4 regions of the Paenibacillus sp. F4 genome follow, and region 1 is predicted to be linked to each of the others. Evidence: riboswitches for the same ligand, from Rfam matches in the RefSeq annotation. Region 1 holds a riboswitch; each other region holds the start of a gene.
The links. Region 1 has a riboswitch for thiamine pyrophosphate ahead of tenA (thiaminase II). Riboswitches for the same ligand answer to the same signal wherever they lie in the genome.

Region 2: linked by a shared signal. The riboswitch ahead of thiC (phosphomethylpyrimidine synthase ThiC) and the one ahead of tenA (thiaminase II) in region 1 are both predicted to bind thiamine pyrophosphate.
Region 3: linked by a shared signal. The riboswitch ahead of C1T21_RS00295 (ABC transporter substrate-binding protein) and the one ahead of tenA (thiaminase II) in region 1 are both predicted to bind thiamine pyrophosphate.
Region 4: linked by a shared signal. The riboswitch ahead of C1T21_RS22290 (ECF transporter S component) and the one ahead of tenA (thiaminase II) in region 1 are both predicted to bind thiamine pyrophosphate.

The regions. Positions count from the first base shown of each region.
Region 1 covers NZ_POVS01000020.1:264,577-267,720, reverse strand. The annotation lists gene C1T21_RS24635 (NAD-dependent malic enzyme) at 1-1,423, shown strand, start outside; TPP riboswitch at 1,516-1,618, shown strand; gene tenA (thiaminase II) at 1,757-2,446, shown strand; gene thiM (hydroxyethylthiazole kinase) at 2,521-3,144, shown strand, end outside.
Region 2 covers NZ_POVS01000004.1:299,261-302,404, forward strand. The annotation lists gene C1T21_RS02050 (alpha/beta hydrolase) at 1-138, opposite strand, end outside; gene C1T21_RS02055 (IclR family transcriptional regulator) at 437-1,180, shown strand; TPP riboswitch at 1,336-1,448, shown strand; gene thiC (phosphomethylpyrimidine synthase ThiC) at 1,636-3,144, shown strand, end outside.
Region 3 covers NZ_POVS01000003.1:64,540-67,683, reverse strand. The annotation lists gene C1T21_RS00300 (pyridoxamine 5'-phosphate oxidase family protein) at 200-634, opposite strand; TPP riboswitch at 905-1,014, shown strand; gene C1T21_RS00295 (ABC transporter substrate-binding protein) at 1,207-2,250, shown strand; gene C1T21_RS26975 (hypothetical protein) at 2,258-2,440, opposite strand; gene C1T21_RS00290 (MTH1187 family thiamine-binding protein) at 2,743-3,036, shown strand; gene C1T21_RS00285 (ABC transporter permease) at 3,033-3,144, shown strand, end outside.
Region 4 covers NZ_POVS01000019.1:76,143-79,286, forward strand. The annotation lists gene C1T21_RS22285 (ABC transporter ATP-binding protein) at 1-1,008, opposite strand, end outside; gene C1T21_RS22290 (ECF transporter S component) at 1,008-1,604, opposite strand; TPP riboswitch at 1,855-1,964, opposite strand; gene C1T21_RS22295 (TatD family hydrolase) at 2,007-2,804, opposite strand; gene C1T21_RS22300 (polynucleotide kinase-phosphatase) at 2,825-3,144, opposite strand, start outside.

The DNA.
Region 1 (3,144 bases):
GCTGCCCGTAGTCTACACGCCGACCGTAGGAACCGCGATTCAAGAATATAGTCACGAGTACAACCGCCCTGGAGGCGTATATTTGTCGATAGATAACCCGAACGGTATTGGACAAGCATTCCATAATTCTGGTTTGAGCGGCCATGATGTAGATCTGATCGTCGTGACAGATTCCGAAAGTATTTTGGGGATTGGTGACTGGGGCGTCGGGGGGATTAACATCGCTATCGGCAAGCTTGCAGTGTATACGGCTGCGGCAGGCATTCATCCCGGGCGGGTGCTGCCAATTGTACTGGATGTAGGCACAAATAATGAAAAGTTGCTGAATGATCCACTGTACATCGGAAACCGCCATAAACGGGTTCGCGGAGAAGCCTATAACCAGTTTATTGATACTTTTATCAGCAAAACGTTAGCGCAATTCCCGAAGGCGCTTTTACATTGGGAAGATGTGGGTAGCGTAAATGCGCGCCATATTATAGATAAATACGGTCAAAGCATACTCACCTTCAACGATGATATACAAGGTACAGGAGCGGTGACCCTGGCTGCGATTCTTTCGGCGGTGGGTGTCACCAAGACCCCGCTGCGTGAACAAAAAATACTTGTTTTCGGCCCAGGGGCTGCAGGAATCGGTAATGCTGATCAAATTCGGGGTGCTATGATCGAGGACGGCCTTTCCGCAGAAGATTCCTTCAAGTCCTTTTGGGCCTTTGATTATCGCGGGCTGTTAATGGAAGATATGGAAGACGTATTGGAGTATCAGAAACCATATGTGCGCAAAAAGGATGAAGTCAGCTCATGGACCCGGTCGGGTGACGGCAAAATACCACTGCTAGAGGTCATTCGTCAGGTGAAGCCTACGATATTGATTGGAACTTCCGGTGTAGCAGGTGCCTTTTCTGAAGAGATCATCAAGGAGATGGCGAAACATGTAGAACGCCCGATCATTATGCCCATGTCCAATCCTACAAACCTTGCAGAAGCAGTACCCGAGGATTTAATCCGGTGGACCGATGGCAAAGCACTGATTGCAACCGGAAGTCCTTTTGAGCCCGTCACCTATAACGGTACGAAATTTGAGATTGGACAGGCGAACAATGCCTTTGTTTTTCCGGGACTGGGTCTGGGTGCGATTGTGGTTAAAGCCAAAAGGATTACCCCTGCGATGTTTACAGCGGCAGCAGTTGCTGTTGCCAATGGTGTAGATTCGAATACGCCTGGCGGTGCGCTACTCCCTCATATCCGAAAATTACGCGAAGTTTCGTACGCTGTTGCGATTGCGGTTGCAAAAGCCGCGATACAGGATCAGGTAGCCCAGGCGCACATTTCAGATGTGGAACAAGCTATACGAGATGCAATGTGGAAACCGGAATATGCCAAGGTCAAAGCAGTGGAAAATGTAATTCATCACCCTCACTAAGCCCAAAACACCTAACTAGAGGAAATTTCATATTTTGCACACTATGTTTGACATAGCGTATGAACGTATGTACAGTAATAGTCAAAAGAATAGAAGTCCACTAGGGGAGCCGCTATGGCTGAGACAAGAACGTATCTTGGACCCTTTGAACCTGATCTAGTTCGTACTAGCGTAGGAAAGTGGAGCCTTCGTATATAAGGTTTCAAACGCTTTTTTTGCGAATTGGACCTATTGTTGAAGCCGCTCCCATTTTTCCGGGGCGGCTTTTTAGCGTTTTCCGGAATTGTTTTCTTACAGGACTTCTTGCTCTTCAATTAGATGGAGGTGGGGAAATTGAGTTTTACAGAAGAACTCCGTCGGCAGGCGGACGGCATTTTTCAAGCGATTTTTGAGCACCCCTTTGTGAGAGGTATTGCTGAAGGAAGTTTGACAAGGGGACAGCTGATTCACTATGTAAAACAGGACTTTGAATATTTGAACGCCTACATGCGGATATACGGCATCGCAATCTCCAAATGCACGAATCGGGAGGATATGGCTGTATTAAATGAACAAATCTCTTTTATTCTCCACAGCGAGGTTCATCCGCATCAAAATTTCTGTGCTGTCGCAGGGGTGACCTATGAAGAGTTGCAGGGATATCCGCTCGCTCCGTCGGCTCATCACTATATCCGTCACATGCTGACGGTTGCGCATGAGGGTAGCCTGGGCGAGATCTTGGCTGTGCTGCTGCCATGTATGTGGACGTATGCCGAGATTGGTCGCAGGCTGCTGGATGAAGTAAAGCCGGATGAGTCTCATCCGTTCTATGAATGGATTGGCTTCTATGGAGACCAGCTTGATGATACAACACTCAAGTTCCGAGAACGTGTAGATGCTTGGGCGGAAGACGCAACGGCTGCTGAGCGGGAGCGGATGATTGAGCATTTTATACTGAGCTGCCAGCTGGAATATAAGTTCTGGGACATGGCTTATAAGCAGGAAGAATGGCCGGTCCAGATGCAGGCAGCGGTCTTGGAATAGTCAGCCTGGCGATTCGATGTGTGAAGTACGTTTAATGCCCTGTTGAACCACCAACTATAGAGAGGATAATCATTATGAGTACATGGAAAAAAAGTTATTCGGATCTCCTGACGAAGGTACAAAACAGCAAACCCCTCGTTCACAATATGACCAATGTGGTAGTCACCAACTTTACGGCCAACGGTCTGTATGCATTGGGCGCCTCCCCGGTGATGGCCTATGCACCCGAGGAAGTAGCAGATATGGCAAAAATAGCAGGCGCCGTCGTGTTAAACATCGGTACACTGAACCGCGAACTGGTGGATGCCATGATCATTGCTGGACAATCGGCGAATGCACACGGTGTTCCGGTGCTGCTAGATCCGGTCGGTGCGGGAGCAACGAGCTTTAGAACTGAATCGGCACTGCGAATCCTGAGTGAAGTCAAAATCTCATTGGTGCGGGGCAATGCAGCCGAAGTCGCACATCTTGTTCGAGAAGCGCGTGAGATTAAAGGCGTAGATGCCGGTGACAGTGCTGACAGCGGCCATGTCGATCTGGCAATTCGGGCTGCTCGAACGCTCAATACGATGGTTGTCATTACTGGAAAAGAGGACGTCATCACCGATGGGGCCGAAGCACGAATGATTAGCGGCGGAGACGCGCTCCTCACGAAGGTAACCGGAGCAGGCTGTCTGCTGACCTCTGTTTTAGGTGCC
Region 2 (3,144 bases), on a different contig from region 1:
CAACAGAAAAAAGACGACCGACAGCAGCAGAGCAATCACAACGTGCTTGAACCGCAGCAGACGGGGATTAAAGAGTGGGGTGGACGGCTCCTGAACAGCGGTCTGTAGCTGAGCGTTGCGCTGGGATGTCGAAATCATGTAAGAGCCTCCTTATATAAAATTGATCTTCGTTTCATAGAATTTAGGTATAATTCCACTTGAAAATAGTAGTGTAGATCCGTATAGATACCTATTATCGTATGATGGGGATTATCCAAAGTCAACGCCTGAACCGGAAAAGTAAAAATGATGCAAAGAATTGTCGATGTTTGTTCTCGTTCTGTAATATGGTTGTCACAAAAACATCGGTTTACAGTAGCCGCGACTATTCTATATAATTTATGTAACCATGTTTCATAGTGTGAAACGAATATGGATACAAGAGGAGCGGTTCAAGATGGAAGACCGTAAATTAACCGTTCGCGCTGTAGAGCGTGCACTTGATATACTGCTGTGTTTTACTGCAAATTCGGATCTTGGCCTGACGGAGATTGCCTCCAAAATTGGTCTACATAAAAGCACGGTTCATCGGCTGCTGACTACGTTGGAGGATCGGGGCTTTGTCGTTCGGAATGCCGAAACGGAAAAATATCGACTTGGCTTCCGCATTTGGGAGCTATCCACGCATTTGTCCCAAAGTGACGAGCCGGCAGTGCTGTTACAGCCTGCAATGGAAGGACTACGTGACCGTCTGGGGGAGACGGTCAGCTTGTACTTACGGGACGGCAGTATGCGTATTCGCATACAAGCCGTGCAGAGCAATCAGGCGATCCGCAGGGTCGCGCCTGTAGGTGCGCGTATGCCGCTGGCTGTAGGGGCCTCCAGCAAGGTGCTGGCGGCCTTTATGCCGCCGCAGGAGCTGGAAGCCCTGCTAAGCGGGGATGAATGGCCGCTCTCGGTAGACCCGGAGGTCTATAAAGCCCAGCTACAGGACATTCGCGAGAAGGGCTATGCGACCAGCTATGAAGAACGGGAGCCAGGGGCTGCTGCTGTGGCAGCGCCAATTGTGAACCGGAAGGGACAGGTCACTGCGGCTTTATCTGTATCTGGCCCGGTCAGTCGACTTGCACCCGAGACGCTACATGACTTTGCTCCGATTTTGATCGAAGCGGCGAAGGAAATGGGGCTTATGCTTCCGTAACAAGAATGAACACAGTTGAAGCAAGCAGAGTGATTTGATGGGGAACGTCTCCTTGGTAAAGGGAACCTAAAAGGGTTGCCAAAGCCATAAATTTAAAGTAGTCTGGTAAGGAAGGCGGGATGTCTGTTATATCCGCCTCATGTGAATAGAAGTATCACAGTTACTGGGGGAGCCTGTAATGCCGGGCTGAGATGGAATCGTGCAAGATTCCGGACCCTTTGCACCTGATCTGGATCATACCAGCGTAGGGAAGTAATCGGCCATTGAAATGTATACGCGGCTGCTGTCTACGGTGACGCATTGGAATAGGATTATTCCACATGCGTACTGTCTGGATAGCTGCCTCGTTAGATTAGCCGGTTCCCTGGGGAACCGGCTTTTTTGCATAGATCAGCGCCACCCTGGGAATGGTTCCGGATCGGTGTGTCATTTCATCGAAACGGGAGGAATGGACAATGAAGCCGACAGAAGTAGAAGGAACAAAAGAAGTTGAGGTAGAGAAGACAAACGGGGAGCAAGCCAGTGGGGTAAAACCCTTTCCGGGAAGCCGTAAGGTATATATTCAAGGCTCGCGGCCGGATATTGCCGTGCCAGAGCGCGAAATTGCTCTTCATCCTACACATACGCCGCAGGGCACGGAGCATCATGAGCCATTGCGTGTGTACGATACGAGCGGTCCCATGACCGACGAAGCCTATCAGGTCGATATCCGTCAGGGCCTGCCTCCATTACGGCGAGCTTGGGCACTGGAACGGGGCGATGTGGAGGCTTACGAGGGACGCACCGTCAAGCCGGAGGACAATGGACTGAAACCTGGCTCGAAACGGGAGACAGTTGAATTTCCCGGCGTGACCAACCGTCCGCTTCGTGCTTCGCAAGGTCGTACAGTGACACAAATGCATTATGCGCGGCAAGGGATCATTACGCCCGAAATGGAATTTGCGGCGATCCGCGAAGGGGTGGAGCCTGAGTTTGTACGGCAGGAGTTGGCGGCTGGACGAGCCATTTTGCCTTCGAATATCAATCACCCGGAAAGTGAGCCAATGGTCATTGGGCGTCATTTTCACGTGAAGATCAATGCGAACATTGGTAATTCTGCGGTTACCTCCTCCATCGAGGAGGAAGTGGAGAAAATGACTTGGGCTGTGCGTTGGGGCTCGGATACGGTTATGGACCTGTCCACAGGCCGTAATATCCATACCACACGTGAATGGATCATTCGGAATTCTCCTGTACCGATTGGGACTGTGCCGCTGTATCAAGCACTTGAAAAGGTGAACGGTGAAGCAGAAGCGCTGACGTGGGAGCTGTATCGCGATACGCTGATTGAGCAGGCGGAGCAGGGAGTGGACTATTTTACAATTCATGCGGGTGTATTGCTGCGGTATATACCGATGACGGCGAATAGAATGACGGGAATTGTGTCCCGTGGCGGGTCGATCATGGCAGCCTGGTGCCTTGCGCACCATCAGGAGAATTTTTTGTATACACATTTTGAAGAAATCTGCGAAATTATGAAATCCTATGATGTGGCCTTTTCTCTCGGGGATGGTCTACGTCCAGGTAGTATCTATGATGCGAATGATGAAGCACAGTTTGCAGAGCTGGAAACGTTGGGCGAGCTAACGCAAATCGCATGGAAGCATGATGTTCAGGTCATGATTGAAGGGCCAGGACATGTCCCTATGCATAAAATCAAAGAGAATGTGGATTTACAAATGGAGATTTGTAAGGAAGCTCCTTTCTATACCTTGGGACCGCTCACGACGGATATTGCCCCCGGATATGATCATATTACTTCAGCCATCGGGGCGGCGATGATCGGTTGGTTCGGGACGTCCATGCTGTGCTATGTTACGCCTAAGGAGCATTTGGGTCTGCCCAATAAGGATGATGTCCGCGAGGGTGTCATTACCTACAAAATTGCGGCACATGCTGCCGATCTGGCGAAGGGTCATCCACGG
Region 3 (3,144 bases), on a different contig from region 1:
GTGTATGACTCATATACATACTTTTGCACATATATGTAAGCCTTGAACCCACCATTTCTATTTTAATCCAACGCCAGACAAAAGAGTAGTCATTTACTTAAATTATTTATGAAAAAATAATTAATTTTCTCAAAAATAAAAAACCAGCAAACCTCCTAAAAAACTCGGAGATTCACTGGTTTATCCATTTATATTCTCATTATTTATTCCACACTTGACGCTCAGTTTGCTGACCCACATACTCAATGCGAGTCGGATTCACGTCCAGAATGACATAATCGGGATCATCCGGTCCAGAAAACCATTCCTTCAAGGAATCGTTCCACACTTGTTTGCGCAGCCCCTCATCAGCTGTAATCTGGACAGTAGCCTCCACTTCTACGACTTCCTTCGTACCGCCAACTTCATAACCCAGCAGCAGATAAGCATTCGGATTGTCCTTTAGCTCATCCACTTTATGCGTTTTGCGATCTGTCGCCAGATGAATGTTCATTCCATCGTTAAAAAGGGCCATATAGCGTACTTTCGGTTTGCCACCCTCTACCGTACCTAACGAGCAAAATTTGTTGTTATCCAAAGCCTTCACAATGGCTTGTTCTAGTTGGCTACGATCCAATGTTTCCGTTTTACCCACAGTACAACAACTCCTTTTCACGAATTAGAATCCTCTACGGCCATGCCATTGGGCACCAGCCCATCTGAATATACCTACGCAGCTGTTCTGAAAATAACATGACCCGATCGAATCGGATTGATTCATGCTCATTTTCAGATCAAAGCTCACAGTAAAAGTGTACCCTGTCGTTCGGCAAATGAACCGTCATCTCTTCCTCCATGCTGGACAGACCCGCATTCAAGGCATATAATCGTCGTAGTAAACCCGAATAAATGAACCCATTAAACCATACAATGCCAGGGGTGCTGGAATCGGCCGGCTGAGAGTGTGTCCCAAGACACTGACCCTTACAACCTGATCTGGGTAATGCCAGCGTAGGAATGCTTAAGCAAGATGTGCCTTTCTTACATAGGACCATCCCTTACTTTGGTATATACAAGCGCAAGCGTCCCGGAACCTCGGGGCGCTTTTTTTGTTGAAGATTAAGTTGTTGGAAAGATCGCGTCCGGCAGATGTTATTTTTATGAAAATGGGGAACTTAAGCTGTCTGATTGGACGGATAACGGGTAATTAAAGGAGAGAACACAACGATGAAGCGCATGAAAATGTTAAGCCTGGGACTGATCAGTCTGTGGCTCATGGCCCTGACCCTGACCGCTTGCGGTGGAAGTCCCTCCACATCCCAAAAAGCGGCTCCCGCTACCGACACTGAAACGTCTACTCCGGCAAAGGAGCTCAAAGATGTTAAAGTCGTGCTCGACTGGACACCCAATACGAATCATACGGGACTCTATGTTGCCAAGGACAAAGGATTTTACGAAAAGGCGGGTTTGAATGTCCAAATTATTCAACCTGGTTCAGGCGGAGCTGATCAAATGGTTGCCTCTAATGCTGCACCTTTTGGTATCAGCTATCAAGAAGGCGTCACACAGGCTCGTACGCAAGGCGTGCCGCTTGTATCCATCGCTGCGGTGATTCAGCATAATACCTCAGGCTTCGCAGCCCCGGTAGATCGTGGAATTAAGAGCCCAAAAGATTTTGAAGGTAAAAAATACGGCGGTTGGGGCTCTCCCGTAGAAGAAGCGGTCATGAAATCCATCATGGATTCAGACAAAGGCGATGTGAGCAAAGTGAAGATCGTCAACATGGGCAATGCAGACTATTTTACAGCCGTGAAGCGGGATATCGACTTTGCCTGGATTTTCTACGCATGGACTGGAATCGAGGCCCAGCTTCGAGGTGAGCCATTGGATATGCTGTATGTAAAAGATTATTCCAAAAGCCTCGATTACTATACACCTGTAATTGTGAGCAATGAACAGACGATAAAAAATGATCCCGAGCTGGTCAAAGCGTTCATGGATGCTACCGCACAAGGCTATGAATACACTATCGCCCATCCGGAAGAAGCCGCGGACATTTTAAGCAAAGCTGTACCGGAACTGGATAAAAAACTGGTGCTCGCCAGCCAAAAATGGCTAAGCCCACGTTATCAGGACGATGCCGCGCAATGGGGCGTGCAAAAAGCGGAGGTATGGCAAAACTATTCGGACTGGATGTACGAACGCAAGCTGCTCAGCAAGCCTTTGGAAGTAGATAAAGCCTTCACAAACGACTTCTTGCCCAAGCGCTGATCATTTGTTAAAACGTTAAATAAGACTGAACTAGAGAAGTGAACGAAGCGCCACTACGCAGTCGGATGGTGCTTCCCATCGCTGTTGTACCCAGATTTCTTTTATGAATATCCAGAGGTTGAAATCTGGGTACAAAGGCGAACGCTAACACTTGTACAGCACCATTCCGCCCACTTCGTTCTCGTTCCACTTGGTTATTCTTTAGTCATAGTTATCTAAAGCGCAAAAACAGATGCGCTTGTGTGTAAAAATACCGTACAACCTAGCTTTAAAAATAAGGTGCTTTTAAGGCGGTTGGCAGCGGAGCGGTTCATTTGAATCTGGAGAAGCGCAGCGTTCGCCTTTGCCGTGGGATTCTTACCTTTGAAATTCATTCAAAGAATCCCACGGCAACAGCGATCGTAAGATCAAATGAAACGCGAAGCGGTCTCCCCGCCTTAAACCACCCTATTTTCTCAAAACAACTCCACAATAAAGGACAGGTGAATTTCCATGGCTAACACACTGCTCAGTATTCAAGTAATCCCTAAAACTCCTAATAACGAGGACTCTTACCCGTATGTAGATAAGGCGATTGAGGTCATTCAGCGCTCCGGCGTCAAACATCAGGTGAATCCATTGGATACGACCATGGAGGGCGAGCTCGACGAGTTGCTGAAAGTGGTTAAAGAAATGCACGAGGCTTTGACGGAAGCGGGTAGTCCCAGCGTCATTTCACAGATCAAAATCGCACATAACCCACAGGGCATCAGCATGAACAAGCTGACTGAGAAATATCGCCCATGAATCCGAAAGGCAAGAACGCATCCTGGTGGAAAAGCGTATGGCCGCCCCTTGTGGCGGTCCTCTTCTTTTTAGCGGCCTGGCAGGGGGCAGTTTCCTATTTGCATGTTG
Region 4 (3,144 bases), on a different contig from region 1:
TGCCAGTTGTTCCGTACTGCCTGCCTCAATTCCGCGCATGCTATAACGTCCCTGTGTGCGAAGTAAGCGCATCATGGAGAGCAGCAGCGAGCTTTTGCCAGCTCCGTTTTCACCGACCACGCCAATCCAGTCGCCAGGCTTCACCTGCGCATGCTCCACATAAATCACTGAACTTAAACTGCGGAGGCCGCTAAAATGTTCCAGCTCCAGCAAATCAGTCCCCGCACCATTCTGTTGCGTCACTGATTCACTCCAACGTGGCGAAGACGATTCATTCCATACTCCCGGGTACCACACGCCGTACTCGGACAATGCCTGCCGATGCATATGAAATACTTCTTCCGCCCTTCCATCCGCAATGATCTCCCCTTGAGCAGAAAGCACCACAATCCGGTCCACATCATGGACAATTTCATTAATTTTATGCTCTACGATCACCAGTGTCTGGTCTACCGAAATGTTGCGAATGGTATCCCATACCTGTGTAGTGCCTTCCTCGTCCAACAAAGCCGTGGGCTCATCCAGAAAAAGCACTTCTGGCTCCATAGCCAGCACAGACGCAATCGCCAGCCGCTGCTTCATTCCCTGTGACATGTTGCCAATGGGCATGTGTATATCATCCGTCGATAGACCAACCTGTATCAGCAGCTCGCGAATACGGGATTGCATCTGCTCCTGGGGAACCTGATTATTTTCCAACACAAAAGCCAGTTCCTCGTCTGCATATGACATACAGAACTGCGTATCAGGATCTTGAAATACAATACCTGAGACACTTGGAATTACAGCAGCATCGTATTTCATGGGCACTTCTATCGTGCGTGGAATCACACCGCTTAACACTTGGAGTAGCGTTGATTTACCGCATCCACTCGGTCCCAGCAGCAGCAGCTTTTCCCCCTTGCGGACAGACAAAGACATATTGTGAAAAAGCAGCTCCTGCTCACCGGGGAATTTCAACCGTAGACGGGTGATCGAAGCCACCACATCTTCGGTTGCCCGGCTCATCAATCCAGCCCCTTATAATCTTGTTCCGTTGCAGGTCTCAAACTTCGTGTAACTCCGGTTACCTCCAATGCCTTAGCCAGATAGAACGCGAATACCCCGGCAATCACAATACTGCCAATCATCCGAAATCCAATATACAAAACATAGTTCCAGGTCGATAGCTGATCAATATACCCGTAGCTGAAGTCTAAAATCAGAGAAGTGACAGCCGCCCCGGCCGCAGCTAGCGAAGCAACCCCCAGGTTTGCGTTCCGATACAGAAAAGCCGCAAAAAACAGCTCCGCTCCCAAGCCTTGCAGCAGGCCATAGTACAAGGTGGACATCCCCCATTCGCTTCCCAAAAAAGCGCTGACCGTTGCCGCTGCCACCTCTGCCAAAATCGCAACACCCGGCTTGCGAATGATGAGATAAGCAAACGTGCCTGCCATAAACCACATGCCATACATCAGTTGCTCTGCGTGTAGACCAAATGGTTTCATCAAATCATAGGCAGGTCCCCATATTTTGTAGACCAACCCGAACACAACAGATATCACAATCGTGACCAAAATATCAGTCAGCTTCAACCCTTTGGACGCTCTTACAGCAGTATTCATTATTGCGTGCTCCCCTTTTTCCTTATAATTGGCCTCTTGGCCATAAAAAAAGCTTGTCTGGAGCTGAATCTCCAGGCAAGCTTTATGCGCAGTAAAAGGTGAAGCACCATACAAAACATCATTCGTCGATATGCCTTATATAACCAGTAGTCTAAGCTACTACACTGATACCAAGCCAAAGTCAGGGTCAAGGTAAAATGCTAGGACATACATTGAATCTATCGACAACCGCAAAACAAGCGGCATTCCTGTATAGTGTTCTAAGTTTCTCTACGCTGGCATTACCCAGATCAGATTTCACGGTCAGTGGCAAGGGCCACCCTCTCAGCCTGACTTTCTCAAGCTCCCGACAATGCTTTTTAATTCACTATAATATATACCTTATCTATGGCTTTGACAATCCTATAATCCGAAGAAACGTTTGGCCGTCTCCGTCGTCGCGATTTCGATCTCCATCATGCTTCGGCCTGTACATTCGGCAACCGTAGCAGCAATGTGAGCGAGATAAATCGGCTCATTACGCCCTTCTTTCGGCTTCACGGGCAGATTACGCGGGGTCAAAAATGGAGCATCCGTTTCAATCATCAGGCGGTCCAAAGGAATATCCCTGACCAGTTCACGCAGATGCTTGCCGCGCCGTTCGTCGCAAATCCAGCCGGTAATACCGATATACAGTCCCATTTCTACATACGTATTCAATTCCTGTGCAGTGCCGGTAAAACAATGCACCACCGCTTTATCGACAAGCCCTTGATGCTCCCGTAGCATAGCGACAAAATCCTCATGCGCATCTCGTTCATGCAGAAATAACGGCATATTCAGCTCACCCGCCAGTTGGATTTGCTCGCCAAACCATCGGCGCTGCACATCACGTGGCGAAAAATCACGGTTATAGTCCAATCCGCATTCCCCTATGGATACGACCTGCGGCTGACCCGCCAACTGGCGGAGCTGCTGAATCGTGTTTGCGCTGCAGTCTTTGGCATCATGGGGATGCACGCCAGCTGTCGCATACAGCTTGCCCGGATAACGTGCCGCATACTGAGAAGCCTCCCGACTGCTGCGGACACTGGTCCCGGTAATAATCAGCGGTGAAATCCCTACAGCCGCAGCTCTCTCTACCACCTGTTCCCGATCCGCATGAAACGAACGGTGCATCAAGTTCACGCCAATATCAATTAACGGTGTACCCCTTTCCATCTCAATCCCTCCTTCGCAAACTACAATCTCGGATCAATCGGCTCTGATTCCAGAGATAGCGCGGCAAGGACGCATTCATGAATACGATCTACCGTATCCTTGCGGACAAAACGTTCCACGCCTTCCATACCAAGCGCTCCTTCCATCAGGGCATGACGCTCCTTTTTGTTCGTTCGACGCTGCTTCAGACGCTTTAAATTCTCAGGGGCAAGATAATCCATACCGTAAATGATGTGCAAATACTTCCGGCCTCTCACCTTGATTGCAGGCTGAATCATCTTGTCCCGATTTTTCATCAAAAAGCATTCTGGCTTGATCACAATCCCCTCATGACCATCCT